4 regions of the Aminobacter sp. LjRoot7 genome follow, and region 1 is predicted to be linked to each of the others. Evidence: riboswitches for the same ligand, from Rfam matches in the RefSeq annotation. Region 1 holds a riboswitch; each other region holds the start of a gene.
What was found. A riboswitch is a leader RNA that binds a small molecule or an ion and turns the genes downstream of it on or off. The one in region 1 is predicted to bind cobalamin.
Positions count from the first base shown of each region.

Region 2: linked by a shared signal. The riboswitch ahead of bluB (5,6-dimethylbenzimidazole synthase) and the one ahead of ACSQ3E_RS03775 (ABC transporter ATP-binding protein) in region 1 are both predicted to bind cobalamin.
Region 3: linked by a shared signal. The riboswitch ahead of ACSQ3E_RS16075 (aromatic ring-hydroxylating oxygenase subunit alpha) and the one ahead of ACSQ3E_RS03775 (ABC transporter ATP-binding protein) in region 1 are both predicted to bind cobalamin.
Region 4: linked by a shared signal. The riboswitch ahead of ACSQ3E_RS00805 (CbtB domain-containing protein) and the one ahead of ACSQ3E_RS03775 (ABC transporter ATP-binding protein) in region 1 are both predicted to bind cobalamin.

Region 1 covers NZ_CAXUPX020000001.1:767,442-775,288, reverse strand. The annotation lists gene ACSQ3E_RS03780 (ABC transporter substrate-binding protein) at 1-897, opposite strand, end outside; gene ACSQ3E_RS03775 (ABC transporter ATP-binding protein) at 917-1,732, opposite strand; cobalamin riboswitch at 1,841-2,052, opposite strand; gene ACSQ3E_RS03770 (MFS transporter) at 2,085-3,251, opposite strand; gene ACSQ3E_RS03765 (LysR substrate-binding domain-containing protein) at 3,385-4,242, opposite strand; gene ACSQ3E_RS03760 (DMT family transporter) at 4,340-5,245, shown strand; gene ACSQ3E_RS03755 (membrane-bound PQQ-dependent dehydrogenase, glucose/quinate/shikimate family) at 5,294-7,726, opposite strand.
Region 2 covers NZ_CAXUPX020000001.1:990,623-998,469, reverse strand. The annotation lists gene ACSQ3E_RS04870 (glutamate synthase subunit beta) at 1-1,091, shown strand, start outside; gene ACSQ3E_RS04865 (SGNH/GDSL hydrolase family protein) at 1,156-2,397, opposite strand; gene ACSQ3E_RS04860 (lytic murein transglycosylase) at 2,413-3,630, opposite strand; gene galU (UTP--glucose-1-phosphate uridylyltransferase GalU) at 3,878-4,765, shown strand; cobalamin riboswitch at 4,828-5,012, shown strand; gene bluB (5,6-dimethylbenzimidazole synthase) at 5,061-5,795, shown strand; gene ACSQ3E_RS04845 (outer membrane beta-barrel protein) at 5,792-7,414, opposite strand; gene ACSQ3E_RS04840 (KpsF/GutQ family sugar-phosphate isomerase) at 7,634-7,847, shown strand, end outside.
Region 3 covers NZ_CAXUPX020000005.1:118,571-126,417, reverse strand. The annotation lists gene metH (methionine synthase) at 1-1,537, shown strand, start outside; cobalamin riboswitch at 1,625-1,832, shown strand; gene ACSQ3E_RS16075 (aromatic ring-hydroxylating oxygenase subunit alpha) at 1,950-3,197, shown strand; gene ACSQ3E_RS16070 (2Fe-2S iron-sulfur cluster-binding protein) at 3,220-4,317, shown strand; gene ACSQ3E_RS16065 (iron ABC transporter ATP-binding protein) at 4,368-5,126, opposite strand; gene ACSQ3E_RS16060 (iron chelate uptake ABC transporter family permease subunit) at 5,123-6,004, opposite strand; gene ACSQ3E_RS16055 (ABC transporter permease) at 6,057-7,019, opposite strand; gene ACSQ3E_RS16050 (siderophore ABC transporter substrate-binding protein) at 7,019-7,847, opposite strand, start outside.
Region 4 covers NZ_CAXUPX020000001.1:158,069-165,915, reverse strand. The annotation lists gene ACSQ3E_RS00825 (CPBP family intramembrane glutamic endopeptidase) at 1-590, shown strand, start outside; gene ACSQ3E_RS00820 (methyltransferase family protein) at 587-1,063, opposite strand; gene ACSQ3E_RS00815 (DUF1624 domain-containing protein) at 1,060-2,058, opposite strand; gene ACSQ3E_RS00810 (gamma-glutamylcyclotransferase) at 2,180-2,869, shown strand; cobalamin riboswitch at 2,937-3,133, shown strand; gene ACSQ3E_RS00805 (CbtB domain-containing protein) at 3,169-3,345, shown strand; gene ACSQ3E_RS00800 (CbtA family protein) at 3,362-4,150, shown strand; gene cobU (bifunctional adenosylcobinamide kinase/adenosylcobinamide-phosphate guanylyltransferase) at 4,143-4,652, shown strand; gene cobO (cob(I)yrinic acid a,c-diamide adenosyltransferase) at 4,652-5,269, shown strand; gene cbiB (adenosylcobinamide-phosphate synthase CbiB) at 5,280-6,245, opposite strand; gene cobD (threonine-phosphate decarboxylase CobD) at 6,244-7,302, shown strand; gene ACSQ3E_RS00775 (tyrosine phosphatase family protein) at 7,299-7,802, shown strand.

The DNA of each region.
Region 1 (7,847 bases):
GCGCGGTCCCGGCGTCGCCTCATTATATTCGAGCACGAAGAAGCGGTTGTTCTTCACCGCCTCTATGTCCTTGAAGGCCGGGTTGGTGCGCATGAACTCGATCTTCTGCTCTGCAGTCACCTCGCCGTAATTGACGATCACCACCATGTCGGGATTGCGCTCGATGACGGGCTCCCAGCCGATCTCGACCCAGCTCGACTCGACGTCGTCGACGATGTTCTTGCCGCCTGCAGCCTCGATGATCGCGGTCGGCATAGCGTAGCGGCCGGCGGTGAAGGGCTTTTGCTCGCCTGAATCGTAGAGGAACACGCTGACCGGCTTGTCGAGCTTGGGCAGCGACGCCTGGAAGTCGGCTAGCTCCTTCTCGTAACCTGACACCAGCGCCTCGGCCTTTTCGCGCACGCCAAAAATCGCGCCGAGATTGAGCAGGTCGGCGTACATGTCCTGAAGCGACGACTTGTCCTTCTTCATGATGTGGATGCAGCTCTCGGTCAGCTCGTAGACCGCGATCTTGAAGGGCGCGAGCGTCTCGGGGGTGACGTCGCCGCCGACCTTCATGCCATAGTTCCAGCCGGCGAAGAACAGGTCGGTGTCGGCGCCGAGCAGCACTTCCTTGGTGACGTATTGCGGGGCGAGTTCGGGCAGTTCGCCGACGCCCTTGCGCAGCTCCTCGCTCAGCGTCTTCCAGCCGGAGACGCCGGAATAGCCGGCCATGTGGTCGGCGAGGCCGAGCGCCAGCATCATCTCGGTCAGGTTGACGTCGTGCGAGACGGCGCGCTTGGGCGCTGCCTCGAAGGTCACGTCGCGGTTGCAGCTCTTGATGGTGACGGGGAAGCCGCTGGTCATTGATGAGGCGCAGGTGGCGAGCAGGGCGGCGGCGATGATGGGCAGGCGCATGGAGGCTCCTTGGTTTCTGTCAGCGTTCGAGGTGAAAGGAAAAGCGCGGGCGGCCGGTGATGGGATGGTCGTCGAGGGTGGCACCGACGGAAAAGCTGTCGCGGATGCGATCGGGCGTCAGGATGTCGGCGGGCGCACCGCAGGCGATGGCGCGGCCGGCGTCCATCACCAGCACGCGGTCGGCATGGGCCGAGGCGAGCGCCAGGTCGTGCAGCGAGACGATGACGGTGCAGCCGAGATTGCCAAGCAGCTCCAGCACCTCGAGCTGGTGGCGGATGTCGAGGTGGTTCGTCGGCTCGTCGAGGATCAGAAGGTCCGGCTTCTGAACCAGCGCCCGCGCAATCATTACCCGCTGCTTCTCGCCGCCTGACAGCGAGCCGAAGTCGCGCGCGGCGAGTGCGGTGAGGCCGAGCAGGGCAAGGGCCGCCTCGACCTGGTCGTAGTCGTCGTCGCTGGTGCCGAAGCTCGTGACATGCGGGGTCAGGCCCAGCTCGATGATCTCGGCGACGGTCAGGCCGAAGTCGGAGGCGCTTTCCTGCAGCACTGTGGCGATGCGGCGGGCGCAGTCGCGCGGCTTCATCTTCCAGATGTCGGTGCCGTCGAGGCGGACGGTGCCCGTCGTCGGCTTGTGGTAGCGGTAGAGGCAGCGCAACAGGCTCGACTTGCCGGCACCGTTGGGGCCGACGATGGCGAGCAATTCGCCTGGGGCAACCGCAAGGCTCACCGGCTCGAGAATGCGCTGCGAGACGCGCGGGCCCCAGCTGACGCCTTCGAGTTCGAGCAGTGCCGGGGTGGTGCCTACGAGGCGGCTAGCGGCGTAGACGCGATCGAGCATGCCCTGTCTCCGCGATCGGGCGGAGGTGGCAGAACGATCCGGTGAGCGCGCCGGTACCGAAAAAGGCAGTCGCAACCATCATCATCTCCGCGGCACACCCCGGCCGGTTGAGTTAATCGGATGATGGCAGGTCTCCTGGCTTGCGGGTGATCGCGCCTCGGAGCCTTCCCGGCCTAATGGCCAGTGGCGTGTTTCCGATTTGCTATCCGCTCACAGTTGCGGGGGCAGCCACGGTTTCGCGTCAAAGCGACGTCTCACCGTGTTCCCATTTAATCCCGTGCCCGAGTCAGGCAGCAGGAACCATCGCTGTCGTGGCTACAGTAGCGACGGGTTGCTGACAATCGCTAAAGCGTCATGCCGCCTGCTGAATTGCGTCACGCCGGTCGAGCGCGAAGGAAAACAGCGCGACGCCGAAGGCGGACAGTGCGATGGCCGCACCGACGAAGGGCAGGTCGGCATAACTCACGCCCATCGAGATCGCGGCACCACCGGCCCAGGCGCCGGCAGCGTTGCCGGCGTTGAAGGCGCCCTGGTTGAGCGTTGCGGCGAGGTTCGGCGCCTCCGAGGCGGTCTCGACGACCCGCATCTGCATCGGCGGCACGATGACGAAGGTGATGACGCCCCACATGAAGACGAGCAGGATCGCGGCGGGCGCGGAGTAGCTGAGCTCGGCGAAGGCGACGTGGATCGCCGCCATCACCACCAGCGCGCCGATGGCTGTGGGCATCAGCTTCCAGTCGGCCAGCTTGCCGCCAATAATGTTGCCGATGGTCATGCCGCCGCCGAATAGCAGCAGCACCCAGGTGACCGATTCGACCGAGAGGCCGCTGACGTCGGTCAGGATCGGCTTGATGTAGGTGAAGACGGCAAACAGGCTGCCGGAGGCCAGCGCCGAGATGATCATGGCAAGCCACACCTGCAGCTTGCCCAGCACCTTGACCTCGCCCGCGACGCCGCCCTTGCCTGGAGGGGCGACGCCCGCCGGCACGAGGAAGGCGATGGCTACGACCGAAAGCAGGCCGATGACGACGACGGCAAAGAAGGTCGCGCGCCAGCCATAGGCTTCGCCGAGAGCCGTGCCACCTGGTACACCGAGGATATTGGCAAGCGTCAGACCGGCAAACATCAGGGCAATGGCGCTGGCGCGCTTGTTGGCCGGCACCAGGCTTGCCGCCACCACCGAGCCGATGCCGAAAAAGGCGCCGTGGCCGAAGGCGGTGATGACGCGGGCGATCATCAGCGTCCAGTAGGTGGGGGCGATGGCGCAGAGCAGGTTGCCGAGCACGAACATCATGGCGAGCCCGATCAGCACCGGCTTGCGCGGCAGTTTCGCCGTGCCCACCGCGATGATCGGAGCGCCGATGACGACGCCGAGCGCGTAGCCGGTGACCAGAAGACCTGCGGCCGGGATCGACACGCCGAGGTCGGCAGCGACCTCAGGCAACAGGCCCATGATCACGAATTCGGTGGTGCCGATGCAAAAGGATGCAACGGCCAGAGCGAGGATCGGCAAGGGCATGAGCGGACTCGGGGGAGCTGAAACGATTTAGATCTACATTTTCCTCATGTCTGTCACGGCACAAGCGACGTTGATGCATTGCAGCAATGCACAGGGCGCATGGCAGGCATACGTTAGGCGCAAGCGGTGGCGATCAGGACTGCTGGGTGAGGTCGCGCCGGAGGAACTCGTAGAGCCTGTCGACCGCCGAATTGGCTGTCTGCGGATTGCGCAGGATGCCGATTTCCATTTCCGGCAAAGGCGGCAGGCCCTCGGCTTCGCCAATGACACGCAGGCCGGACGGCACGCTGCGCTGGGCAAGGCCGGCGACCGCAAGACCCGCCTGGACCACGGCGACCAGCCCGAGCAGGCTGGCGCTGGAATAGGTGCAACGAAACGACCGGTCGGCGGCACCCAGCACCTGCAGCACGCTCTTGCGCGCGACGCAGCCCGGTTCGAACAGCGCGACGGGCAGCGGATCGATCTCCCAGGCGACGTGGTTGGGCGAGGCGACCCAAACGAGCCGTTCGCGCTGCAGCACCTCGACCGCTTGCTCCGGTCCCCGGGTGATGATGGCGAGGTCGAGCTTGCCGTCGGCGAAGGTCTTCACCAGCGAGGTCGACTGTTCGCAGATCAACTCCACCGTCACCAGAGGGTGGGCGGCAGCGAAGCGCGACAGCACCGTCGGCAGCAGGAAGGCGGCATAGTCGTCCGGCACGCCGAGCCGCACGCTGCCGGCTTCCTCGGGCCGGGTGACGCTGGCCCAGGCTTCGTCGGACAGTTTCAGCAACCGCCTGGAATAGACCAGAAGCTCCTCGCCGATGGCGTTGGTGGTCACGGCCTTCGGCCCACGCACCAATAGCTTCTTGCCGACGGTCTGCTCCAGCCGCTGCATCTGCATGCTGATGGCCGACTGGCTGCGGCCGACGCGCGCCGCGGCATTGGAAAAGCTGCCGCTGTCGGCAACGGCGACGAAGGTCCTGAGCAGGTCGAGGTCGAGCGGCATCGCCATGGCGGTATCAGCATTTCGAATAGGGTTCGCCAAATCTATTCGTTTGAATGAATTCGTCAATCGGAGCTTGCTTGGCCATCGCCACCGGATGACGCGCATGACCAACGCCTCCCGCTTTCCCGCCCTCAACCTCGCAATCGCCATGGCGATCGCCGGCACAGTCGGCGCCTTCGTCACCGAGGCGGGCGTGGATCCCGTCACGACGGTGTTCTGGCGCTGCCTGTTCGGCTCGCTGTTCCTCGGCGTCTGGTGCCTCGTGCGTGGTTATCTTCCTGACAGCTTGCTGTCTTGGGGCCGCCTGGCGCGCGCGGCGCTTTGTGGCGTCTGCATGGTGCTGAGCTGGACGGCCTTCTTCGCCGGTTTCGCCAAGACCTCGATTGCGGTGATGACCATCGTCTACCACATCCAGCCGTTCTTCGTGGTGCTGATCGGCGTCCTGTTCCTCAAGGAGCGCATCACCGCCGACCAGGTCGCCTGGATGGCGGCTGCCTTCTTCGGCGTCGTGCTGGCCAGCGGCCTCATCGTCTCCGACAATCCGGTCACGACCACCTGGATGATCGGCATCGCCATGGCGCTTGGCGGCGCCTTTCTCTACGCGGTGGTGACGATCCTGGCCAAGGGCTTGGGCGAGCAGCGGCCGGAGATAACGGTGCTGTGCCAGACAACGGTCGGCGTGGTCATGCTGGCGCCCTTCGCCAACTTTTCCGATCCAATTGCGCTGACGTCCTGGGGCTGGCTTGTCGGCATCGGCGTGCTGCACACCGGCATCGCCTATGTGATGATGTTCTCGTCCTATCCTAGGCTGACGACGCCTGTTATCGGCGTGCTCACCTTCATCTATCCCGTCGTCGCCATCATCATCGACTGGGCCGTCTACGGCCACCCCATCGGCATCGCCCAGGGCGTTGGCATGGTCCTGATCGCGGTCGCCACCCTCGGCGTACGGCTCGGCTGGCGGTTGCCGATGCGGCGCGGCTCCGCCGCCTTCGCCGGCCAGGAATGAAAAAAGGGGCGCCCGAGGCGCCCCTTCTGGTGTCGATACCCTGAGAACCTAGTTCTGCTTGGGCAGCCTGTAGGCGACGATGTAGTCGCCGCGATCGGGCGACTGGCGCGCACCGCCGGCGGAGATGACCACATATTGCGTCCCGCTTTCGTGCGAGACGAAGGTCATCGGCGTCGACTGGGCGCCGACAGGCAAGCGACCCTTCCACAGCTCCTCACCGGTAGTGACGTCGAGGGCGCGCAGATAATAGTCCTGCGTGCCGGCGTAGAAGACGAGACCGCCGGAGGTGGCGATGGGACCGCCGAGCGTCGGCATGCCGATCGGGATCTGCAGGCCCGTCTTCATGCCGAGCGGACCGGTGTCCTCCAGCGTGCCGGCCGGAACCTGCCAGACGATCTGGCGGGTCTTCAGGTCGATGCCGGTGAAGGTGCCGTAAGGCGGCTGGTGGCAGGGAACGCCGAGAGGCGACATGAAGCCGTTCTTCATGGCGCCATAAGGCGTGCCCTTCTGCTGCGACAGGCCGTCATGGGCTGCCGAGCCGCCATAGTTGTCGGTCTCCTCGCGCGGCATCAGCTGCGCGAACTGCGGCATGCGGATGTCGTTGACGATCAGAAGGCCTCGGGCCTCATCAATCGCTGCACTGCCCCAGTTCATGCCGCCATAATAGCCGGGATAGATGATCGAGCGGGTCAGGCCGGGAGGCGTGAATTCGCCCTCGTAGCGCATCTTCTTGAACTCGATGCGGCAGTAGAGCTGATCGTAGGGCGTCGCACCCCACATTTTGGCCTCGGTGAAGGGCTCAGCGCCGATCGCCGGCATGCCGACCGAATAGGGCTGCGTCGGCGACAGGAAGTCCTCCGGTACGCCGCCGGTCTGTGGCACCGCGCGCTCCTCGACCTCGGCGATCGGCTTGCCGTCGCGGCGGTCGAGCATGAAGATCTGCCCGCGTTTGGTGATCTGGATCAGCGCCGGAACGGTGCCACCCTTGCCATCCGGCACGTCGTAGAGCGCCGGCTGGGCGGGAACGTCGTAGTCCCAGATGTCGTGATGCACCGTCTGGAACTTCCAGCGCTCGCTGCCGGTGGCGATGTCGAGGGCGACGACCGAGGCGGTGTAGTCCTCGGCTGCCTTTGAGCGGTGCGCACCGAAGAAGTCGGGCGTCGCGTTGCCGGTCGGCAGGTAGACGAGGCCAAGCGCTTCGTCATAGGCCGGCGTCGACCAGACGTTGGGCGTGCCGCGCGTGTAGCTTTCGCCTTCCGGCGGCAGCTTGGTGATCGCAGGATTGCCGAGATCCCAGGCCCAGACCAGCTCGCCGGTGCGAGCCGAAAACGCGCGCACGGCGCCGGAGGGCTCGCCAGTCTCGACATTGTCCCACACCCAGCCGCCGACCATGATCAGGTCACGCGCCACTGTGGGGGCCGAGGTCTGGAAGTAGAAGCCGTCCTTTATCTCGCCCATGCCGCTCTTGAGATCGACGATGCCGCCATTGCCAAAATCCTGGCAAAGCTCGCCGGTCTTGGCGTCGAGCTGGATCAGGCGGGCGTCGATGGTGGTCATGACGATGCGGGCAGCGCAGGCATTGGGTGCAGCGGCTGGCATATCAGGCGTCGCGGCAATGACGCTTGCCGGCGCCAGCGGGTCGGCGGGGGCTGCGTTGGCCTCGGCCGGCGTCGTGCCCGGCTCATAGTAGCTGACGCCTCGGCAGCGCTGCCACAGCGGCGACTTGGCCTTGGGGTCGAACTTCCACTTCACTTCGCCCGTATCCGGATTCAGCGCATGGACGATGTTGTTGGGCGAGCAGGTGTAGAGCGTGTCGTTGACGAAAAGCGGCGTGCTCTGGTCCTGCGCGGTGCCTGCGGGGACATCGCCCGACTGGAAGGTCCAGGCGACCTCGAGCTTGTCGACGTTGTCGCGGTTGATCTGGTCGATTGGCGCGTATCGCGTGCCTGCAGGCGTGCGGCCATAGTGGCGCCAGTCGGTGGCGCTGGCGGCTGCCGGAGGTACGGTAGGGGCAGGTTCTGCCGAAGCCAGCGCGTTGCGGGTCACGCCATGCGGCGTGAAGCCGTAAAAGGCGGTGGCCGCAAGTGCCGCGACCAGCAGGGCGGCAAGCGCGAAAGGAGCCCGTTTGCCGGAGCTTGTCGGGAAGAGGGGGGCGAGCAACAGCGCCGGGATGGCGATCACGGCAGGCGCCACGAGGCGCGGGATCAGCGGCCAGAATTCCAGGCCGGATTCCCACAGCGCCCAGGCGATCGTCGCCGCGAACACCAGGCCGTAGAGCCAGAGGCCGGCCTTGCGGCGCATGATGTAGAGGATGCCGGAGGCGATGACGCCGAGACCGGCGAGCGCGTAGTACCAGGAACCGCCCAGGCCGATCAGTTGGACGCCGCCATAGACGAGCGGTGCCCCGATGATGACCATGAGCAGGCCGAAAAGAACCAGAAGCCAGCCGCCGCTGCCTCTGGATGTCTGTTGTTCTGCCATGTCGATGTCTCGCGAAGATTGAACCGAAAACCAGCCGCCCGGGCGGGCAGCGTCGGACGCGATCGTCATGTCGGCGCTCTGCGGAGAACTCCTCGCCTCTATCTCCGCACAGACGCCGCGG
Region 2 (7,847 bases), 220 kb from region 1:
AGCAGGCGATCGCCGACAAGGCCTACGAGACCGGCTACATCAGGCCTTATCCGCCTGAGAAGAAGACCGGCAAGAAGGTCGCCGTCATCGGCTCCGGTCCTGCCGGCATGGCGGCGGCGCAGCAGCTCGGCCGCGCTGGCCATGACGTGCATGTCTATGAGCGCGAGAGCCGTCCCGGCGGCCTGCTGCGCTTCGGCATTCCCGACTTTAAGATGGAAAAGCACTACATCGACCGCCGCATCGAGCAGATGACGGGCGAGGGCGTGACGTTCCATTGCGGCGTCAATGTCGGCGTCGACAAGCCGGTCACCGAGCTTCTGGCCGAGCATGATGCCGTGCTCTATTGCGGCGGCTCCGAGACGCCGCGTCCGGCAGGCATCCCGGGCGACGACCTCCAGGGCGTGCATGACGCGATGCCGTACCTGGTCCAGCAGAACAAGCGCGTCGGCGGCGAAGACATCCAGTCGGTGGCCTGGCAGTCGGAACCGATCGTTGCCGGTGGCCTGCATGTCGTGGTCGTCGGCGGCGGTGACACCGCGTCCGACTGCGTCGGCACGGCCTTCCGCCAGGGTGCCGTCCGCGTCACCCAGCTCGACATCCGCCCGCAGCCGCCGGAACGCGAAAACAAGCTCGCCGTGTGGCCCTACTGGGCGACCAAGATGCGCACCTCGTCCTCGCAGGCCGAAGGCGCGCAGCGCGAGTTCCAGGTGGCGACGCTGGAGTTCATCGGCGAAGAAGGCCAGCTGACCGGCGTGAAGTGCTGCGAGGTCGATGACAAGCGCAAGCCGATCCCGGGCACCGAGTTCGTCATCCGCGCCGATCTCGCCTTCATCGCCATCGGCTTTGCCGGCCCGCTCGCCGGCGGCATGGTCAAGGAACTCGAGGGCAAGCTCGAGATCACCACCGACAGCCGCCGTTCGACCAACGTTGCCGCCAACGACCGCGACTACAAGACCACCGTCGACAAGCTCTATGTCGCCGGCGACGTCCGCCGCGGCCAGTCACTGGTGGTCTGGGCGATCCGCGAAGGCCGCCAGGCCGCGCATTCGATCGATGTCGACCTGATGGGCTCCAGCGTCCTGCCGCGCTAAGCCCGGCTTTCCGAACGAAGAAAAGGCGCCGCGAGGCGCTTTTTTGTTGTCTGGTCGGACAGAGCTAGCGCCTGATGATGGCGGTTGTCGTTTCGGTGCCTTGCGCGGCAGGCAGCGGCTTTGGCGGCCAGGAGAAGTCATCGATGCGGCCTGCAGGTGCTGTGGGCGCGATGCCTTGCACGGCGAGCTTTTCACCTGGCGAGCGCGGATCGGTCTTGGCAGCGGTCTGGCCGCCGAGAAGCTCGGTGCCGCCGTCCAGTTCCGGATCCGAGAGCGACACCGGTACCGTCCGGTCGATGTTGACGGGCACGTTGAGTTCGCCAGGGGTCGCCTGCGGCAGGCTTGCCGGCACAACGGTTTCGGTGCCTTGCGGCGTGATGCCAAGCAGCTTGTTCAGCGGCTTTTCGGCAAAGAAGGCGAGCTTGCGCTTGCCGGCGCGGGTGACGTTGATGCCGTCGTCGGAGCGCAGGCGCACCGGCTGGCCGTTGATGTCGGGGCCGCTGGTGACGAAGGCGCCAGCCTCGTCGACAAAGCCGTCCCAGACATCGACGAACTCACTGCCGGCAGCTTCCGTGGCGGCGCGATAGATGTCGTTGAAGGCGAGCATGTCGGTGTTCATCTTCGACGACTTGAAGGCAGGCATTCCGACCCACAGGAACGGCACCTTGGTCTCGGCGATGGCCTTGGCCAGCTTCTCGGCACGGCCGGTGTATTCCTTGGTCCAGGCTGTGCTCATCGGCGGCTCGCGGGTGTCGGCGACCCGCATCTGCTGGCGGTCGTTGGAGCCCATCATGATGATGACGGCGGCCGGTTTTTCCTGCTCGATCAGCGCCTTGGCCTTCTCGGGCCAGTTGTAGTAGTCCTCGCGGACGAGGCCCGACGAACCGTTGGTCTTGTCGACGACCCGGATCTTGGCGTTCTCGGCAAAGACGGTGCCCAGCCCCTCGGCAATACCGCCGCCGAGGAAGTCGCCGATGACCAGCACGACGCGTGCGTCCGGCAGCTTCTCGACCACCGGCACGGCGGGATCTGCCGCCCGGCCGACGTTACCGGCTGTAGCCTTGGGCTTGCGCGGTGTCTTGCGGATCTTCTTGCGCGGCTGCGGCTCGTCCATGATGAACGGATCGACGCGCGGCTCGCGGCGCGGCATGAACAGGTCGCGCAGCGACCATTTGCGGAGGATGCCTTCCTGCGCCACGGCAGGTGTTGGCATTGTCGACGAAATGGCGGTCAAGGCGACCGCCACCACGACCAGTGGCGTCGTCAGGCGCAACAGCGAAAACCGCGGACGACGCGTCAATGCCAATACAGCCTCCGGTTGCTAGTTACGCCGCAGGAACTTCAGCACTTCCATGCTCGGATGACCGTCCGGCGTCAAGCCCAGCTGTGCCTGGAATGCCTTGATTGCCGAGCGCGAACCTTCGCCGATCTTGCCGTCGCTCTTGCCGTCATAATAGCCATGCGCCGACAGCCGCTTCTGCAACTCCTGCTTTTCCTCGAAGCTGAGCTTGGTGAACGGCCGCTTCCAGTCCTGCACCAGGCCACCGTAGCCGGCGATCTCGTCGGCAAGAAGGCCAACGGCGAGCGCATACTTGTCGGCGTTGTTGTAGCGCTTGATGACCGAGAAGTTCTTGGTCATCAGGAAGGCCGGTCCGCCGCGGCCATCCGGCACCTTGAGGGTAGCCACATCGGAGCCACGCTTGAAGGCCTTGCCATTGGCGCGTTCGATGCCGAGCGATGCCCATTTGTCGAGCGTCAGCGAACCCGTGGGGAACTTCTGGCCCGCGGGCAACACGACCTCGTAGCCCCAGGTCTTGCCGGCCTGCCAGCCGTTCTTCTTCAAAAGGTTGGCGGCGGTGGCGAGCGCGTCGGGCACGGAGTTCCAGATGTCGCGCTTGCCATTGCCGTCGGCGTCGACGGCATAGGCCTGGTAGCTGGTCGGGATGAACTGGGTGTGGCCCATGGCGCCGGCCCAGGAGCCGACGAGATGGCTTTCATCGATGTCGCCGCGCTGCAGGATCTTGAGCGCTGCGATCAGCTGGGTGCGGGCAAATTTCGCCCGGCGCTGGTCGCCATAGGCAAGCGTCGCCAGCGAGCGCACGACATTGCGCATCACCTTGTCGTTCTTGAGAATCTCGCCGTAGTTCGATTCCATCGACCAGATGGCGAGCAGGATGTAGCGGTCGACGCCGAACTTGGCCTCGATGCGGTCGAGCCAGGGCTTCCACTTGCGCGCCATCTCGCGGCCGACAGCAATCGACTGGTCGTGGACGCGGTTATCGAAGTAATCCCAGACGGGCGCGGTGAATTCGGGCTGGAAGCGGGCCTTTTCAAGCACTTCAGGGTCGGCCGAGGTCACGCCACGAAAGGCGCGGTCATAGGTCGAACCGGAAATCCCGTTGTCTGCGGCGACGGAGCGGAAGCTCGCCACCCAGCGCTGGAAACCGGCTTCGGCGGCCGCCGGGCCGGCCGGCAGCATCAATGCCAACGAAAGGGCAGCGGCGCTCAGGAGGCCTTTGGCGGTCTTGCGAAGGGGCATTCTTTCCTCCTTGGAGAGATCAGAAACACGATTCATCGCCGATGCCGGTTATCAATCAGTTTACCATAGACCCCTTGGGGAACGAAAAGCGGCTTGAAGGATTGTCCACCTAGCTGTTCGGACAATCAAGATCGCGTGATCAATGGTCTTGCCCGCTGTCGCCGAATATGTGAACGCATTCAGTATTCATCAATTCGGACGTGGCAAAGTTGGCGTCCGATACATCCCTCCATCGGACGACCATCCAATGAAAAGAGTTCGCAAGGCAGTTTTTCCGGTCGCGGGCCTCGGCACGCGTTTTCTGCCTGCCACCAAGTCTATCCCCAAGGAAATGCTGACCGTGGTCGATCGCCCGGTCATCCAGTATGTGGTCGACGAGGCGCGCGAAGCGGGCATCGAACATTTCATTTTCGTCACCGGCCGCAACAAGGCGGTCATCGAAGACCATTTCGACGTCCAGTTCGAGCTCTATGACACGCTCGCTCAGCGCGGCAAGACCGAGCAGCTGGAGCGCCTGCAGCGGCTGCAGCCGGCTCCGGGCCAGACCTCGTTCACCCGCCAGCAGGTGCCACTCGGCCTTGGCCACGCTGTCTGGTGCGCGCGCGAGCTGGTCGGTGACGAGCCCTTTGCGCTGCTTCTGCCCGACATGATCATGCAGTCGGAAAAGAGCTGCATGCGCGAAATGGTCGAGCTCTATGCCGAGACCGGCAACAACATCATCGCCGTCCAGGAATGCGATCCGGCCGAGGCGCACAAATACGGCATCGTCGGCAAGGGCAAGTCCGTGCACACCGGCTTCGAGATCGAAGGCATGGTGGAGAAGCCCAAGCAGGGAACAGCACCGTCCAACCTGTTCATCAACGGCCGCTACATCCTGCAGCCTGAGATCTTCAACATCCTGGCAAGCCAGGAGCGTGGCGCCGGCGACGAGATTCAGCTCACCGACGCGATGCTCAAGCTCGAGAAGATGCAGTCCTTCTACGGCTACCACTATCGCGGCCGCACCTTCGACTGTGGTTCGCCGGAAGGCTTTGTCGAGGCCAACGTCGCCTTCGCCCTGTCGCGGTCCGATCTCAGCAAGAGCATGGCCGGAATCATCGAAGGCCTGCTCGGCGAGATCAAGCCGGGCAAGTAACCGCATGTCGCCCGTGCGTCAGGATTGGACGCATGGTGCGATGGCTTTCGGCTGCTGCTGCCGCTAGAACTACCCTGCCAGGTGCCCGCAGCGATGCGGGAGAATCGGGAACACGGTGCAAATCCGTGGCGTGCCCAACGCTGTAAGAGGGACCGTATCGGCAAAAGCCACTGTTCATCTTGAACGGGAAGGTGCCGAAGACGGGTTGAACTCGAGCCAGAAGACCGGCCCGGCAGACATCGACCTCCGCATGGTCAGGCGGGGGGAAACCGATATGCTCGCCAGGGGACATGCGATGCTTGCTGACCAGTTGAATGCCATTTCAGGCTCTTTCGACATTGCCGCCCAGGATGCCGTCTACCGCGCCATCTTCACGCGCCGCGACGTGCGCAGCCATTTCCTGCCCGATCCGGTCGACGACGACGTGCTGGCACGGCTCCTGCTCGCGGCCCATCACGCGCCATCGGTCGGCTTCATGCAGCCGTGGAATTTCATCGTCATCCGCGACTGCGAACGGCGTGAGCGGGTGCGTGACCTGTTCTTCGCGGCGCGGCAGCAGGAACTGCCGCATATCGCTGAGGAGCGGCGCGAACTGTACCGCAAGCTCAAGCTCGAAGGCATCTGCGAGAGCCCGCTCAACCTGGTAGTCACCTGCGACCGCAGCCGTTCGGAAAACTCCCCGCTGGGACGATGGCACAATCCGGAGATGGATCTCTTCAGCACTGTCTGCGCGGTGCAGAATTTCTGGCTCGCCGCGCGTGCCGAAGGTGTGGGCGTCGGCTGGGTCAGTATCCTCGATCGCGAGGCGCTGAAACGATTGCTCGGTATTCCCGATCACGTCGTGCCGGTTGCCTATCTCTGTGTCGGCCATGTCAGCGAGTTCGCAGAGAAGCCTGATCTAGAGCGGCATGGCTGGGGCCGCCGCCTGCCGCTTGCCGAGCTAATCATGAGCGAGGTGTATGCGGGGCAGGGGGAGGCGGCCCTCAAGGCCGCCGCAACCGGCATTAGCGGCTTGCCTGCAGCAGGCTAGCGCTGGATTCTCAGCCCGACAAAGACGCTGTTGGTCTTGGCGTCGCGGCCGGACAAGGTGCTGTCGAAGGTCTCGTGGCGCAGCCTGCCGGTAAGGCCAGCATAGCGGTTGAGCCACCAGGTCATGCCTGCTTCAGCGCTCAGCCTGAGCTCGTGGTCGTTGGAGCTGGCGTAGTCGCGGTAGCCGACGCCGCCGGCCAGGAATGCGGTCAGGTTGGAGCGGATCTGACGCTCGACGCTGAGGCGGCCGTTGTAGAGCACCGAGCCGCTGTCGCCAGCGGTGGTCGATCCCTCGACCAGGGTTTCGCCGGTCAGGCCGACGATCGTGCCGCGCATCGGCGACCATTTGAGGTCGGCGGCAATGGTCGCGGCGGAAACCGTCTTTAGCCGGTCATCGTCGAAATCCTCCGAGATCCAGCCGGCCGAAATTTCGCCGCCGAACTTCTCACCCATGTCGATCTCGACGCCGGCGCGGGCACCGGTGCGCCTGGACGAGCGCTCGAAAGTGGCGGTATCAAAGCGCAGGTCATAGACGCGGCGCCCGAACTCGACCTCGCCAAAGGGCGTGAACGCAGGCGAGACCTCGTAGCCGACGCGGACCTTGCCGGTATAGAGCGTCGAGTCGCGGTCCTTCTGCGACAGCGTGGTGCCGTCAGTCAGTTCGGCATCGCTGTAGCTTTCGTCGACGACTTCGCCGGTGACACCGAAGCGGAACTTGCCGACATCCTTTTCGACACCCAACGCGCCGTTGAGCGTGTGCAAAGTTGGCCGCTCAGCAGTGCCGGAGATGACCACGGGCGATGACGTCGATTCCGGGCGCATGCTGTAGCCAAGCCGCGCCAGCGCGCGCATGTCGTCCGCGAGGTCGAGCTGCAATCGCCCGTCGATGCCGCCGCTGAGATCCTTGACCTCCTGGCCGGAGATGGATTTGCGGTAGTTGCCATAGGCGTCGATGGTGGCCGAATGGTTTTCCCAGTCGGACGCGGCATTCAGCCTGAGCGTTGTTTCGGACAGGATCGCCGACTTTCCGCCGAAGCTGGAATCGGCGTTCGACGTAGCGGTGACGCCCTGTTCGAGGCTCGGCTTGAGCAAGAAGGTGCCGAAGCGGATGCCGGTAGGCTCGAATGGGTTCGCGTCCAGCTGTGGCCTGCGGCCTTCGATAGCGCGCTGGCGCTCGGCTTCGGGGCCGTTCTCGATCTCGGTTTCGGAATCGACGGTACCCTGGCGCACGGTGCCGGTGGTCAGCTCTTCGTCGGTTACCGGCGTGGCTGGCGTCTCCGCGGCCGCGGCCGCGGGCGCGGTGGTGCCGGCCTGCCGCTCGCGGGCTTCACGGGCGCGCAGGCGCGCGGTCGTGGGCGGGCGGGCGGATGACGAGGAGCCGGCCGACGTGCCGTCGGCGTTGGGCGGCTCGCTGAACAGATCGGTGGGGTCGGCGTCGGCCTGGGTGGGAATCGCGCCTGGGCTGACCGGTTGGTAGGCCGGCGCCTGATCCTGAGCCTGCTCGGCCGCAGGGCGCCTTTTGTAAAGCCGCAGCGTGTTGTTGACGTCTTCTTCGCTGACCGGTCCGCGCAGTCCGGTTTCCTGGGCATGCAGCGGGGCAGCGCACAGCAGCGTCGCCACGCTTGCTGTCGCCAGCAAGGCGCGGAGGGCAGTATTCCGTATCAGTTGCTCCGGCCTGATCTGCGCCATCTTTCCCACTGCTTCGCCGACGCAAGGGCGTCGCACCTACCAACTGGTAAATCGCCATGGTTAACGGAGGGTTTCCCGCAGGCCCTGGGAGGCCCCGTTTTGGGCGGATAATCATGGACAGCCGCACGCCGACGCGCTAACGCATGCGCCATGCACGCTGGATCGCTGAAAAAAGAGCCGGACGGGCAGGCGTCGATCGCCTCCGCGCTCCGCACCGTCACCATCGAGCAGGCTGGCATCGCCGCGCTTGTCGCAGCGCTCGAAGGCCCGCTCGCCGAACCTTTCGCCAAGGCTGTCTCGATCCTGGGCCAGCTCAGCGGCCGGGCGATCATCACCGGCGTCGGCAAGAGCGGCCATATCGGCT
Region 3 (7,847 bases), on a different contig from region 1:
GGAGGCGGAGAAGGCAGCCAACGCCGCCAACGGCATCGACAATGGCGAGCGCCAGACCGCCGGCAAGATCCTGATGGCGACGGTGAAGGGCGACGTCCACGACATCGGCAAGAACATCGTCGGCGTCGTGCTCGCCTGCAACAATTACGAGATCATCGACCTCGGCGTCATGGTGCCGGCAACCAAGATCCTGCAGGTCGCGAAGGACGAGAAGGTCGACATCATCGGCCTCTCCGGCCTGATCACGCCGTCGCTCGACGAAATGGCGCATGTCGCCGCCGAAATGGAGCGCGACGGTTTCGACATCCCGCTGCTGATCGGCGGAGCCACCACCAGCCGCGTCCACACGGCGGTGAAGATCCATCCGCGCTACAGCGCCGGCCAGACCGTCTACGTCACCGACGCCAGCCGTGCGGTGGGCGTCGTGTCGAACCTTTTGTCCGCCGAGACCAAGGGCGGCTACGTCGAACAGGTGCAGGCCGAATACAAGAAGGTCGCCGACGCCCATGCCCGCTCGGAGGCCGACAAGCAACGGCTGCCGCTGGCCAAGGCCCGCGCCAATGCGCACAAGGTCGACTGGAGGTCCTACACGCCGCCGAAGCCGTCCTTCCTTGGCACCAAGGTATTCGAGAACTGGGACCTGGCCGAGCTCGCCCGCTACATCGACTGGACGCCGTTCTTCCAGACCTGGGAGCTCAAGGGCCGCTACCCCAAGATCCTCGAAGACGAAAAGCAGGGTGCCGCGGCGCGCCAGCTGTTCGAGGATGCGCAGGCGATGCTGAAGAAGATCATCGACGAGAAGTGGTTCGCACCCAAGGCCGTCATAGGCTTCTGGCCGGCCAATGCCGTCGGCGACGACGTCAGGCTGTTCACCGACGAGGCGCGCAAGCAGGAGCTTGGCACGTTCTTCACCTTGCGCCAGCAGCTGACCAAGCGCGACGGCAAGGCCAATGTCGCGCTGGCCGATTTCATCGCCCCTGCCGACAGCGGCAAGCCGGACTATCTCGGCGGCTTCGTCGTCACCGCCGGCATCGAGGAGGTAGCGATCGCCGAGCGCTTCGAACGCGCCAATGACGACTACTCCTCGATCATGGTCAAGGCTCTGGCCGACCGTTTCGCCGAGGCCTTCGCCGAACGCATGCACGAGAAGGTGCGCAAGGAGTTCTGGGGCTACGCGCCGGATGAAAATCTCGCGCCCGACGACCTGATCGGTGAGCCCTATCGCGGCATCCGTCCGGCGCCGGGCTATCCCGCCCAGCCCGACCACACCGAAAAGGTGACCTTGTTCCGCCTGCTCGATGCCGAGAAGAATGCCGGCGTCAGCCTCACCGAGAGCATGGCGATGTGGCCGGGCTCGTCGGTGTCGGGCATCTATCTTGCCCACCCCGAGAGCTACTATTTCGGCGTCGCCAAGGTCGAGCGCGACCAGGTCGAGGATTATGCGCGGCGCAAGGACATGACCATCGCCGAGGTCGAGCGCTGGCTCGGGCCGATCCTCAACTACGTGCCGGCCTCGTTCGCCGAAGCGGCCGAATAGCAACACACTGACTTCACACGGGCTCTGTCGCCTTTGCGCTGAGCCCGTGTCGTTTTCATGCTCGTGCCCGGCCACCGTTCCGTGGTCTGATCCGGTCATGTTCAAGGTGCTGCTTCGAGTTGTGAGACGAAGCGGAGAATTGGGAAGCCGGTGAGATACCGGCGCTGCCCCCGCAACGGTGGCGGAGTTATTGTTTCGACGGGAGACCACTGGGCCGGCCGGCCTGGGAAGGTGTCGAGACAGTCCGAAAGGACAGCTCCGGAGCCCGGAAACCAGCCTTGAACCTGAAACAACTCGACTGATCGCGGTGGGCGGTCAAGAGGCGGATCGTTGCTGCGCGGACCTTGCGTCCGTAGGGCAGTCGTTCTTCCCGACATCACCACCAGTTCAGTCCTTGGTGCGAGGACAGGACATGGACACGAAGAATGAGATGCTGAGCCTGCTGCGCGGCCGCCGCGACGGATTCAGCCTGGAACAGCCCTTTTACATCGACCCGGATTTCTTCCGGCTCGACATGGAGCTCATCTGGTATCGCGACTGGCTGTTTGTCGGCCATGACTGCGAACTGGCCAAGCCGGGCAGCTTCTTCACCGTCCAGGTCGGCGATTATCCTGTTGTGCTGGTCCGCGACCAGAGGGGCGAGCTTCGCGCCTTCCACAACTCCTGCCGCCACCGCGGCAGCCGGGTCTGCGCGACGGAAAAGGGCACGGCGGCCAAGCTCGTCTGCCCTTATCACCAGTGGACCTATGAGCTCGACGGCCGGTTGCTGTTCGCGCGCCAGATGGCGGAGGGTTTCGACAAGAGCCAGTTCGGCCTGAAGCCGGTCGCCTGTGAATCCGTCGGCGGTTACATCTTCATCTGCCTCGCTGACGAGCCGGCCGATTTCGCGCCGATGCGGGCGATGGTCGAGCCCTACCTGTTGCCGCACCGGTTGCGCGAGGCGAAGGTCGCCTTCGAAAGCACCATCGTCGAGAAGGGCAACTGGAAGCTGGTCTGGGAAAACAACCGCGAGTGCTACCACTGCGCGGGCAACCACCCTGAGCTCTGCAAGACCTTTCCCGAGGCGCCGAACGTTACCGGCGTCAACGGTGCTGAGAGCGATCCCGAGATGCTGGCGCACTGGGCAAAGTGCGAGGCTGCCGGGCTGCCGAGCAAGTTCCGTATCGATGCCGGCGGCCAGTACCGCGCAACGCGCGCGCCGCTGCTGCGCGACGCGGTGAGCTACACCATGTCTGGCAAGCGCGCCGTCAAGCGCAACCTTTCCGACAGCGTCTCGGCGGACAAGATCGGCACGCTGCTGCTCTATCACTATCCCACGACCTGGAACCACGTGCTCGGCGACCATGCCGTCACCTTCCGCGTGCTGCCGATCAGCGCCACGGAAACGGCCGTCACCACCAAATGGCTGGTTCACAAGGATGCCGTCGAAGGCGTCGACTACGACCTTGCCGAACTGACCCATGTCTGGACCGAGACCAACGACCAGGACCGGCGCATCGTCGAGGAAAATGCCTTTGGCATCAAATCGCCGGCCTATGAGCCCGGACCCTATTCGGAGGAACACGAGGGCGGCGTGATGCAGTTCATCGAGTGGTATGCCGGCTTCATCGAGCCGCGGCTGGCCGATGGCGGCAAGCCGGCCCTGCGCAACGTTGCCTGATCAGGAGGGAGCTGTGAACGCGATGTCCGATCTCGGCCTTTACCGCAACCTCGACGAAATGGTGCCCTGGAACGACAGGCTCCAGGTGCTGGAGGTCATCGGCGTCACCGACGAGGCGCCCGACGTCAAGACCTTCACCTTCCGCTCGGACAACCAGACCTGGTTCCGCTACAAGCCCGGCCAGTTCGTGACGCTCGAGCTTCCGGCCGAGCCGGCGCCCGTCATGCGCACCTACACACTGTCGTCCAGCCCATCGCGGCCGTTCTCCATCGCCGTCACGGTCAAGGCGCAAGCCGGCAGCATCGGCACACGCTGGATGTTCGACCATTTGAAGCCGGGCGTCCGCATCAAGGCCTATGGCCCGTCAGGCGACTTCTCGCTGCACCAGCACCCGGCGGCAAAATATCTGTTCGTCTCGGCCGGCTCCGGCATTACCCCGATGATGTCGATGCTGCGCTGGCTCAACGACTGCGCGCCGTGGACGGACGTTGCCTTCGTCAACTGCGCGCGCCGTCCGGAAGAGATCATCTTTCGCAAGGAACTTGAGCTCCTTGGCACCCACATGCCCGGCCTTTCGCTCGGCTTCATGATCGAGGAGCGGTCGAGCCGTGAAGGCTGGTTCGGCCATATGGGCCGCATCGATGCGGTGCGCCTGCCGCTGCTGTCGCCGGACTTCCGCGAGCGCGAGGTGTTCTGCTGCGGGCCCGATCCATTCATGCGCGCCGTGCGCGGCATGCTGGAGGCATCGGGCTTCGACATGTCCCGCTACCATCAGGAAAGTTTTGCTGCGCCTGTCGTCGAGGAGGTTCCTGCGCCGTTCTCGATGCCGGGCGAGGGCACTGAAACGGTGCCGGATGCCGTTCTGCCAGTCCGCTTCTCGCTGTCGGATGTCGACGCCGACTGCCTGTCGGGCCAGACAGTGCTGCAGACGGCACGCGCCTCGGGCGTGCGCATCCCGGCGGCCTGCGAATTCGGCCTGTGCGGCACCTGCAAGGTCAGGAAGCTCTCCGGCGAGGTCGAGATGAGCCACAATGGCGGCATCCTCGACCACGAGATCGACGACGGCTTCATCCTCGCCTGCTGCTCGAAGCCGCTGTCGGCGATCGAGGTCGAGGCGTAGGGCAATACCGGGGAAACCGTGCAGCGGTTTCCGTCTGGAGTTAGGAAAAATCAGCGGTGGTGCAGCACCAGCGGCGTGCCACCGACCTCGATGACGGCCATGTCATAGCCGAACACCCGGGCGAGCACGTCGGGCTGCAGCACCTCGGCTGGCGATCCGTCGGCGACGATGCGCCCCGATTTCATCGCCACGATGCGGTCGGCATAGACAGCGGCGTGGTTGATGTCGTGCAGCACCACGATGACGGTGCGCCTGTCTTTGTCGGCGGCCGCGCGCAGGTCTCGCATCAGCTGGCGGGCAAACAGCATGTCGAGATTGTTCAGCGGCTCGTCGAGCAGCATGTAGTCGGTGCCCTGGCAGAAGGCCATGGCGACCATGGCGCGCTGGCGCTGGCCGCCCGACAGATTGTCGAGGAAGCGGTCGGCCAGATCCATCAGGCCAAACTGCTGCAAGGCCGCCTCGATCAGCTTCAGGTCATTGGCGTCGATGCGCCCGCGCTGGTGCGGAAAGCGGCCGAAGCCGATGAGTTCGCGCACCTTGAGCCGGCTTGCCACCGCCGGGTCCTGGCGCAGGATGGCGAGCGTCTTGGCCAGCCGGTGGCTCGGTGTCGTGTCGACCGGCAGGCCGTCGACCGAGATGGCACCGCTCTGCAGCGGCTGCAGCCGGGCGATCAGCGACAACAGGCTCGACTTGCCGGCGCCGTTGGGGCCGACCAGCGCCGTCACTCCGCCCTTGGGCATGGTCAGCGACACATCCTCCAGGATTTGAGTGTCGCCGAGGCGCAGCGAAACATTCTTGATCTCGATCATCGCTTGCTCGTTGTGATCAGCATGGCCAGGAACACGATGCCCCCCACGAATTCGATGACGACGCCCAGCGTCGCGGCACCGCCCAGCACGTGCTGCAGCACCATCTGGCCGCCAAGCAGCACTATGACGGCCGTCAGCATCGCCGCCGGCAGCAGCAGGCGGTGGCGGCGGCTGTCGACGATGCGCTCGGCCAGCGCCACCACCAGAAGCCCGAAGAACGTCACCGGCCCGACCAGCGCCGTCGACACGGCCACAAGGGCCGCGACCAACAGCAGCAGGCCGGCCAGCGCTTTGGTCCACGAAATGCCAAGGCCGGTGGCGCTGTCGGCGCCAAGCGCGACGATGTCGAGCAGGTGGCGTTGGTGCCAGATGATGACGGCGGCAATTGTCGTCACCACCAGGCCGACGATGACGAGGTCCGGCCGCACGGTGTTGAAATCGGCGAAGCTTGACCCTTGTACGACGGCGAATTCGTTCGGGTCGATAAGCCGTGCGATCAACGAGGCGAGGCTGCGAAATAGCACGCCCAGCACCACGCCGGTCAGAAGCAGCAAGCCGATGTCGAAGCGCCGCCGCAGCATCGGCAGGAACAGCACCAGCGCCATCGCCATCATCAGGCCGGCCTCGCCAACGAATTTCAGGCGCGGGTCGAGCGCGACGTAGCCGACGCTGCCGAGCGCCAGCACCAGCGCCATCTGTCCGAACATGTAGAGCGCATCGAGGCCCATGATCTGCGGCGTCAGCACCCTGTTCGCCGTGACCGTCTGGAACACGACAGTCGAGATCGCGATCGCCACGCCGACCTGGATCAGGGTCACCAGCCGCACGGCGCGCAGTTCGAGCGCGAAGCCGATATTGCCACGCAGCCCGACGGTCATGAAGGTGACAGCCACCACCACTGCCAGGGCAGCGAGGATCAGGAGACGTTTGTCAGGCACGCTGGGTCCGCCCGAACAGAATCCACAAAAACAGCCCCGATCCGACGACGCCGAGCACGGTGCCGACGGGAATTTCATAGGGGTAGCGGATGAGGCGGCCGATGATGTCACAGGCGAGCAGCAGCACGGCACCTGTCACTGCCACCCAGGGCAGGACGCTCTTCAGATTGTCGCCCATCAGCCGGGACACGAGGTTCGGCACCACCAGCCCGACGAAGGGGATCATGCCGACAACGACGACGGCCAGCGACGAGATCACCGCCACCATGACCAGGCCGAGCTGGACGATGCGCTGGTAGTTGAGCCCGAGCCCGAGGCTGACCTCGCGGCCCATCGAGGCGATGGTCAGCCGGTCGGCGACCCACCAGGCCAGCGCCACCATCGCAGCGGTGATCCACAACAGTTCGTAGCGACCGCGCAGCACGCCGGAGAACTCGCCATTGGTCCAGACGTCGACATATTGCAGCAGGTCGGTCTGCCAGGCGATGAAGGTCACCGCAGCACCGATGACACCGCCATAGACGAGGCCGAACAGCGGAATGAGAAACGGCTGCGTCGGCGGCAGCCGATGCGCGATGCCAAGGAAGATCGAAGTCCCGGCCAATGCGGCCACGCTGGCACCCAGCGTCTTCATCGCGATCGAAGCTGTCGGAAACAGCAACGTCACGACAAGCACGCCAAGGGCGGCACTCTGGCCGGTGCCGGTGGTGATCGGCTCGACGAAGCGGTTGCGCACCAGGATCTGCAGCACCAGCCCGGCAATCGCCAGGCCGGCACCGGTCAGCACCACGGCCACGGTTCGCGGCAGGCGGCTGACCAAAAGAAGCTGCAGTGCGCCGGCATCGGTGAACACGCTGCCCATCGGCAGATCATCGACGCCGATGCACAGGCTCACGGCAAAAAGCCCGACGAGCCCGGCAGCGACGAGCAGCCGGGTGTGGGGCAACGCCGCCATCACTTGGCCTTGGCGAAGGCTTGCTCGATGGTCGACAGCACCCGGTGCGTCGACTGCACGCCACCAGCGGCGATGTAGAAGTCGGGCGACGGCAGGAAGATCACCTGGCCCTTCTTCCATGCGGTCGTCTGGGCCACCAGCTCATTGTCCAGCGTCGCCTTGGCGCCCTGGTCGTTCGAGCCGATCGCCGCGGCGCGGTCGAGAACCAGCAGCCAGTCCGGATTGGTCTTGCTGATGAATTCGAACGAGATCGCCTCGCCATGCGTTGCCGCCTCGACGTCGGCGACAGCGGGCTCGAGGTCGAGCGTCTTGTGCACCCAGCCGAAGCGCGAACCGGGGCCGTATGCGGTGATCTTCGGGCCGTTGGTCATCAGGATCAGCGCCTTGCCCTTGCCCTTGACGGCCTGCCTGGCGGCTTCGACGGCGGCATCCAGCTCCTTGGCAGCTGCGGCGGCTTCGTCCGGCTTGGCAAACAGCTCGCCATAGGCGGCGAGGCGCGCCTTGGCCTGCGTCACCAGGTCGTCGCCGTCCATGGTCATGTCGATGGTTGGCGCCACGCGCGACGTCGCCTCGACCTGCGTCGACGAGCGGCCGCCGACGATCACCAAGTCGGGTGCAAGCGCGTTCAGCGCCTCGAGGTCCGGCTCGAACAGCGTGCCGACGACTGTGGCGCCCTTGGCGACGCCGGCGAGTTCCGGCACGAACAGCTTGTCGGGGATGCCGGCCGGCTGGATGCCGAGGCGGGTCAGCGTGTCGATGGCGGCGATGTCGTACACGGCGACCTTGGCCGGCACCTTGTCGATGGTCTTGGGACCGGTTGCGGTGGTG
Region 4 (7,847 bases), 610 kb from region 1:
CGGTAGTGCAGTGGCGCGTGCCGCCGGTGTGGTACCTGGTGGCAATCGGCATGCCGGTGGCGATGCAACTGCTGGCGATCTTGCTCAACCGGATGTTCGGCTCGATGCCGCCGAACTGGTCGAACGTTCCAGCGATTACCGAAATCGCCGTCATGGTCGCGCTGCTTCTGGTTTTCAGCGGTCCGCTCGGCGAGGAGCCGGGATGGCGGGGCTTTGCGCTGCCCTTGCTTCTCGGCGAACGGGGAGCGCTGAACGCCAGCCTGGTGCTCGGGGTGATCTGGACGGCCTGGCACCTGCCGCTGGTGCTGCTGAATGACTACAGCATTTCCAGCGCGCTCAACGTCATGGCAGCGGCGGTGGTGTTCACATGGCTGTACCAGAACTCGGCCGGAAGCGTGCTGCCGGCGATCCTGATGCATGCATCGCATCAGAACAGCGTCCGATTTCTCGGCCGCGTGTTTGAAGGCGGCGATGCGGCCCAGCATCAATGGATCGGCTTGATCTTATGGCTGGTGTTTGCGCTGGCGATCATTGCTGTCTACGGGACGAGCAGTTTCCGCCGAAGCGAAGCGACCACCGTCACCGGTTAGATCCAGCGCCGGACCTTCTTCGCGTAGTCGATGTATTTCTTGCCGAAACGGGCCTGCAGGTGCTTTTCCTCTGGCATGATGGCGAGCTTTTGCGTGGCAAAGGCGGCAATGAGCGCCAGCGCCAGGAACCAGACATTGGCGGTGATCAGCCCGATGGCGATCATCAGCAGCGTGTTGGCGAAATAGATCGGGTTGCGGGTGAAGGAGAAGGCGCCCGACGTGACCAGATGCTCGGACGGCCTGTCGGGGCGGATGGTGGTCTTGGCCCGCTTCAGTGTCTGCATGGCTGAATAATAGATCGCAACAACGCTGGCGACTGCCAGCCAGCCGGCGGCAAAAAGCAGGTCCGACAGCGGTTCGGTGATCCACGGCAAGGGGTAGAGCAGCCCGAGCACCGCCGCCACCACGATCGCTGCGAGATAGAGGATCGGCGGCCATGGCACCCGGCTGGGGGCGGCGTTGGGGTTGGTCACTGCACTCCTCCTGGTATCATCTGGCTGTCGGTGTTGGCCGTGCACATCGCTGCTGTCTGCGCGACGTGCGCCCTGAGCTCGGGGCTCTGGTCGGAGGCATAGAGCCGATCGAACGAATCATCCTTCTGCAACTCGTCGAGCATGCAGACACAGTAGCGCGAGCAGAAATCGGTGTCGCGGCTCTGCTCGCAGGAAACCTGGCAGGATTTCAGGAAAGTGACCTCGCGGGTTTCGACCGGGGCCGGAAAGACCTGGGCGAAGAGCCAGACCAGCGAGATCATCACCGGCTGGTGGATGAGGTAGAAGGCAAGGCTGTGGCGACCGAAGAAGGAGAGGGGCCGCGACCAGGCGCCGGGCTGCAGCCGCGACATTTTTCCGATCAGTCCTGCCCTGAGCGCCAGCCCGGCGACACCGATGCCAGCCAGCACCGCGCCGAAGAAGGGGAACAGCGGGACGAAATCGTTGGAGCGCGGGTTGGCGGTGGAAAGGCCGATCCAGACCAAAGCAGGGTGATTGAACGCTTCGGAGCGCAGGTACTGGGGGGCGATGACGACAAGGGCGGCGGCGACCAGCGTCAACACCGGCGGAACGCGCAGGAAGGCGAGGCCAAGCACGCTTGCGAGCGCGATATGATGCAGGATGCCGAAGAAGATGAAGGTGTCGGGCGTGGCGAACCAGGTGGCGACGGTGATCACCAGTGCCGCCGCCGCCACCATGGCGAGCCGCCTGAAATAGCCGGGCCAGCGGATGCCCTTGGCATGTGCCAGCACCAGGCTGACACCGACGAGGAACAGGAAGCTCGAGGCGATGCAGCGGGCGAACAGCTTCCAGTTGCCATAGGCGGTCATGCCAGGGTCGGCATAACCGAAGAATTCGAGGTCCCAGGCGAAGTGGTAGATCGCCATGGCGATCAGGGCTACGCCGCGGGCGATGTCGATGACCGATACGCGCCGAGAAGGTGCTTTGATCTGGTCGGGGTTCGGTTGCATCGTCATGTTGTTCGCTTCTGCGTTTTCGGGTGTTGCAGCGCCCATGCAGCACTATCATGGTTGAAGCGGGGCGGAAGAGAGCAGAACTGTCTGTCGTGCACAGGGTTAAGCAATTGATGGGGCGGGCATGAGCGGACGAAAGATGGCGCTGACCGAAGAGCTGGTGGCGCGTTGCCATCGCGAGGTTGCCGACACAGGCCCTGACCCCGATGCGATGCATCTCGACGACGCCGACTATGAGGTGATGATCGACGAGACGCTTGCCGCGCATCCCGGCAATGGACCCCTTTGGCTGTTTGCCTATGGCTCGCTGATCTGGAAGCCCGAGGTGGAACATACCGACGAAAGGGTGGCGCTGGCGCGCGGCTGGCACCGTTCGTTCTGCATCAACATGACCCGCTGGCGCGCCACAAAGGCTGAGCCCGGACTGATGATGGGCATGGATCGCGGCGGCCAGTGCAAGGGCGTGGCGCTCAGGCTGACGGACGGCGACCGCCGCGAGCAGCTGGACAAGCTGTTTCGCCGCGAGATGACGCTGAAGCCGTCGACCTACAAGCCGCGCTGGCTGAACCTTACCACTGACGAAGGCCCGTTGACCGCGCTCGCCTTCGTCATCAACCGCAAAGGCCACGCCTATGCCGGCGCGCTGGGTGAGGACGCGGTGGCGGAGCGGCTGGCGACGACATGCGGCCATTGGGGTTCGGCTGCGGACTACCTCTATAATGTGGTCAGCAATCTCGAGCAGCGGGCGATCCACGACCGGCATCTGTGGCGGCTTCAGCATCTGGTGGCCGAGCGAATCGTGGCTCGCGGATGATCGCCGGAACGCCGCTTTCGAGCGCGGCGGCGTCGGAATTTGGTTTGCCGCCCAAGCCATTTGTTTCTATAGTTGCGGCGTCGTCGGTTCCGTTACGGAATCAAGAGGGAATGCGGTAAGGGCCATTTGAAGGTCCGAAGCCGTGGCTGCCCCCGCAACTGTATGCGGTTAGCTCTCCCCAAATGCCACTGAAGCTTGCTTCGGGAAGGCGGGGAAGGGTGCCGATCCGCAAGCCAGGAGACCTGCCGGCGACAGGCACTTATCTCTGTGCCCTCGGGTGGAGGGCGAAAGGACTTATGATGAACACTGTTTCTGCTCTCGGCACCGACGTCTCTTCGCAGTCGCGTAGCATGCAGCTGGCGCTTGCCGCGCTGCTCGGCCTTTTCGTTGTTGGCTTCCTCGGGTTCTCGCATATGGACGTGGTGCACAATGCTGCCCACGACTATCGCCACTCGATGGCTTTCCCCTGCCACTAACCAAGGCGATCCAACAATGTCCATCTTCAGAAACGTCGTGTTCATCGCGGCGATCAGCGGGCTATTGGCCGGCGTGGTCCTTGCCGCACTCCAGACCTATGCAACCGTCCCGCTGATCCTCAAGGCGGAGACCTATGAGAACGCCGGCGGCGGCCATGAGCATGCCGCGGCACCAGTTGCCGGCACTGAGGCGACCGCCCCTGCGGCCGGAACCGAAGCCGCTGCACCGGCGGCACAGGCTGCGGCTCCCGCCGAAGAAGAAGCCGAAGCCTGGGCTCCGGCCGACGGCGCCGAGCGTTTTGCCTATTCGGCTCTCGCCAACATCGTCAGCGGCATTGCTTTCGGCCTGATCCTGGTCGCCGTTTCCGAGTTTGCCGGTGGCATCGCCAACTGGCGCCAGGGTGTGTTCTGGGGTTTCGCCGGCTTTGCCGTGTTCACCCTGGCTCCCGGTCTTGGCCTGCCGCCGGAACTGCCGGCGATGCCGGCCGCCGATCTTGGCGCACGCCAGATCTGGTGGACGCTGACTGTCGTCGCAACCGCGGCTGGCCTCGCGCTGATCGCCTTCAAGCAGTCGCTGCCGCTGGCGATCCTCGGCGTCGCGCTGATCGTTGCGCCGCATATCGTTGGTGCGCCGCAGCCGGAAAGCCATGAATCGCCGATCCCGGCAGACCTGCACCACAGCTTCGTCGTCGCCGTCACCATCACCAACCTGGTGTTCTGGGTCGTGCTGGGCGCGGTGGCGGGCTACGTGCGCAATCGCTTCATGAGCGAGCCGGCACCGTCGCTGAACGGCCGCCTTGCCTGAGAAGCTGACCTTCCTGCTCGGCGGTGCGCGCTCCGGCAAGAGCGCGCAAGCCGAGCGGCTCATCACCCAATCTCCTGCGCCGTGGACGTACATCGCCACGGCGCAGGCTTATGACGACGAGATGCGCGAGCGCATTTCGATCCATCGCGGCCGCCGAGGCGAGGGCTGGCGGACGCTCGACGCGCCGCTGGATCTGGTGGGCGCACTTGCCAGCCTGCCTGATGGCGGGCCTGTTTTGGTCGACTGCCTGACGCTTTGGCTTACCAATCATATGCTGGCCGATCATGACGTCGAGGCCGAATGTGCGGCGCTCGTCGGGGCGCTGTCGCGGCCGCGTGGGCCTTGGTTCGTGGTCTCCAACGAGGTCGGGCTCGGCATCGTGCCCGACAATGCGCTGGCCCGCCGTTTTCGCGACGATGCGGGCAGGCTCAATCAGAAGGTCGCGGCCGTGGCCGACGAGGTGCTGTTTCTTGTCGCCGGCCTGCCGATGAAGGTGAAATGATGAAGACGATCGACGAGCAGGAAGCCGAACGCCACAAGGCCAAGATGGCCAAGCGCAAGGCGGTTCAGGATGCCGAGGTCGCCGGCAAGACCATCGTCGAGAAGGGGCTTTTGATCGTCAACACTGGGCCCGGCAAGGGCAAGTCGACGGCTGCCTTTGGGCTGGCGCTGCGCATGCTTGGTTATGGCCAGCGCGTCGGCGTCGTGCAGTTCATCAAGGGCGCCTGGCATTCCGGCGAGCAGGACGCATTCGCCGCCTTCGGCGACCGCGTCGTCTGGCACACGATGGGTGAGGGTTTCACCTGGGAGACGCAGGACATCAAGCGCGACATCGCCGCCGCCGAAGCCGCCTGGGCAAAGGCGCAGGAGTTGCTGGCCGACCCCAGCATTTCGCTCGTCTTGCTCGACGAGCTCAACATTGCGCTGCGCTATGACTATCTCGATCTGGAGGCGGTCGTGGCGACGCTGAGGAATCGCCGCGAAGGCTTGCATGTCGTGGTCACCGGCCGCAACGCCAAGCCGGCGCTGGTTGAGGCCGCCGACCTCGTCACCGAGATGGGCGCGACCAAGCACCATTTCTCGGCCGGCGTGAAGGCGCAGAAGGGAATCGAGTTCTAGCGCCGCTGTGTCAGAGCCAGATGGCGAAGCCGATCAGGCCGATGGCGCCGACCAGGATGGCGTCGGCGGTCCAGTAGAGGCGAAGTGCCGAACGGATATCCCCGGCATTGGCGTCACGGCGGCCGCCCGCGCCCATGAAGGCGTCCTCGACCATCACGCCGCCGTAGGCGCGCGGGCCGGCAAGGGCGAGGCCGAGCGCGCCGGCCATTGCGGCCTCGGGCCAGCCGGCATTGGGTGAACGATGTTTTTGGGCATCGCGCCAGACGGCATCCCAGGCGGCCTTGGGATCGGCGCCAGGTACGAAGTAGGCGGCGAGCACGATGGCGAGCGCGGTCAGGCGTGAGGCCGGCAGGTTGATGAGGTCGTCGAAACGGGCTGCGGCCCAGCCGAAGGCTTCGTGGCGGCTGGTGCGGTGGCCGATCATCGAATCGGCAGTGTTGGCGGCTTTGTAGGCGGCACCGCCGGCGAAACCACCGATGGCGAGCCAGAAGGCGGGTGCGGTGATGCCGTCGGAGAAGTTTTCGGCCAGGCTCTCGATGGCGGCACGGCTAACGCCTGCTTCGTCGAGACGCTCGGGGTCGCGGCCGACGATCTGCGACACGGCCTTGCGGCCAGCAACGATGCCGCCGCTGTCGAGCGCGTCGGCGACCGCCTTCACATGGCTGCCGAGGCTGCGTTGGGCGACGAGGCTGGACGCGGCGATGGCGGTCAAGAGCATGCCGAGGGGCAGGAGGCCGAACAGGCGTTCTATGACGAAGGCGATCGTGGCGGGCACTGTGACGATGACGACCAATGCCGCCACGCCCCAGATGCGGCGCACGGCGTCGGTATCGGTGGCTCGGTTGAGGCTGGTGTCGAGAAAGGATATCAGCTTGCCGATCCAGATCACCGGATGACCAATCTTGCGGACAAGCCGGTCCGGGTAGCCCAGACCGAGTTCAACCAGAAGCGACAGGAAGGCGAGCGGAAAAGACATGACGCTTCTTGCAGGACGTAGGACAGGGACCGTGGACCACGGCGGCAGCCTGGAACGGGCGAGGGCGCTGTTTCCGGGAGCGCCCGAGCCATTCGTCGACTTGTCGACCGGGATCAATCCGAACTCCTATCCGCTTTTCGAGCTGCCTGCCACAGCCTTGTCGCGCCTGCCCGAGCCGGGACGCGCGCGCGACCTCGCAGCGGTCGCTGCCAGCGCTTATGGCGCGCCCTCGGCCGCCCATATGGTGCCGGCGCCGGGCACGCAGATCCTTTTGCCGCGCATTGCCTCGCTGGTGCGGCCCGGCCGTGCCTTCGTGCTCGGGCCGACTTATCAGGAACACGCCCGCGCCGCTGCAATCGCCGGTCATCAGGTGGCCGAAACGCGCGATTTCGGGCAGCTTTTCGACGCCGACCTCGCCGTCGTGGTCAATCCGAACAACCCCGACGGCCGTGTCGTGCAGCGCAAGGACCTGCTTGAACTGGCCGCCAGCCTGCGCGCCCGCGGTGGGCTTCTGGTCGTCGACGAGGCGTTCATGGATGTCGGCCCGCAGGCGCAGAGCCTCGCCGGCGACGTCGAGATGGGTGGCCTGGTGGTGCTGCGCTCCTTCGGCAAGTTCTACGGGCTGGCCGGCATCCGTCTCGGCTTCGCGCTGGCACACCCGGATATTGCCGGTCGACTGGAGGAGGAGCTGGGGCCTTGGTCGGTGGCCGTGCCGTCGCTCGAATATGGCATCAAGGCACTGTCGGATGCTGACTGGCAGCGTGAGATGCGGACGACACTGGCGCATGCCGCGCATCGTCTCGACCAGGCCTTTGCCCGCGCCGGCGTGATCGTCACCGGTGGCACGTCGCTGTTCCGCCATGTCGACATTCCCGATGCCGCCGGGCTGTTCAAGGCACTGGGGCGCGAGGGTATCCTTGTGCGCAGTTTCGCCGATCGACCGACCCAGTTGCGCTGTGGCCTGCCGGGCCACGAGGTCGAGTGGCGGCGGCTTGACGTGGCCTTGGGTGACTGGGCGCAGGACCGGGAAACGGCGAAGAAGGAGGCTGCGCGGTGATCTTTGTCTGCCCGCTTTCGAAGGTCGACGAGACAGTCGCGCGCATCGGCGCGGAGCGGCTGGTCTCGCTGCTGTCGGCCGGAACGGAAATGACGCGGCCAGTGTCGATCCGCGTCGAGAATCACCTTTTGATGAACATGCACGATATATCGGCCGAGCAGGACGGCATGACGCTGCCCGGCGAGGTGCATGTGCGGCAATTGCTTGACTTTGCCCGCGCCTGGGACCGCTCGTGGCCGCTGGCGATCAATTGCTGGGCTGGTGTGAGCCGGTCGACGGCGTCGGCCTACATTATCGCTGCGGCATTCGATCCGTCGCGCGACGAGACGGAGCTTGCCCTGCAGTTGCGGAAACTTTCACCAACGGCGACGCCCAATCCACGGCTGATTGCGGTGGCGGACCAGATTCTGGGACGCAACGGGCGCATGGTGACGGCGATCGCCGCCATCGGCCGCGGTGCGGATTGCTTCGAGGGCGTGCCGTTCGGGCTGGAGGTTTAGATCGTCGATGACGGGCACTCCAAAACCTCATGGTGAGCCTGTCCA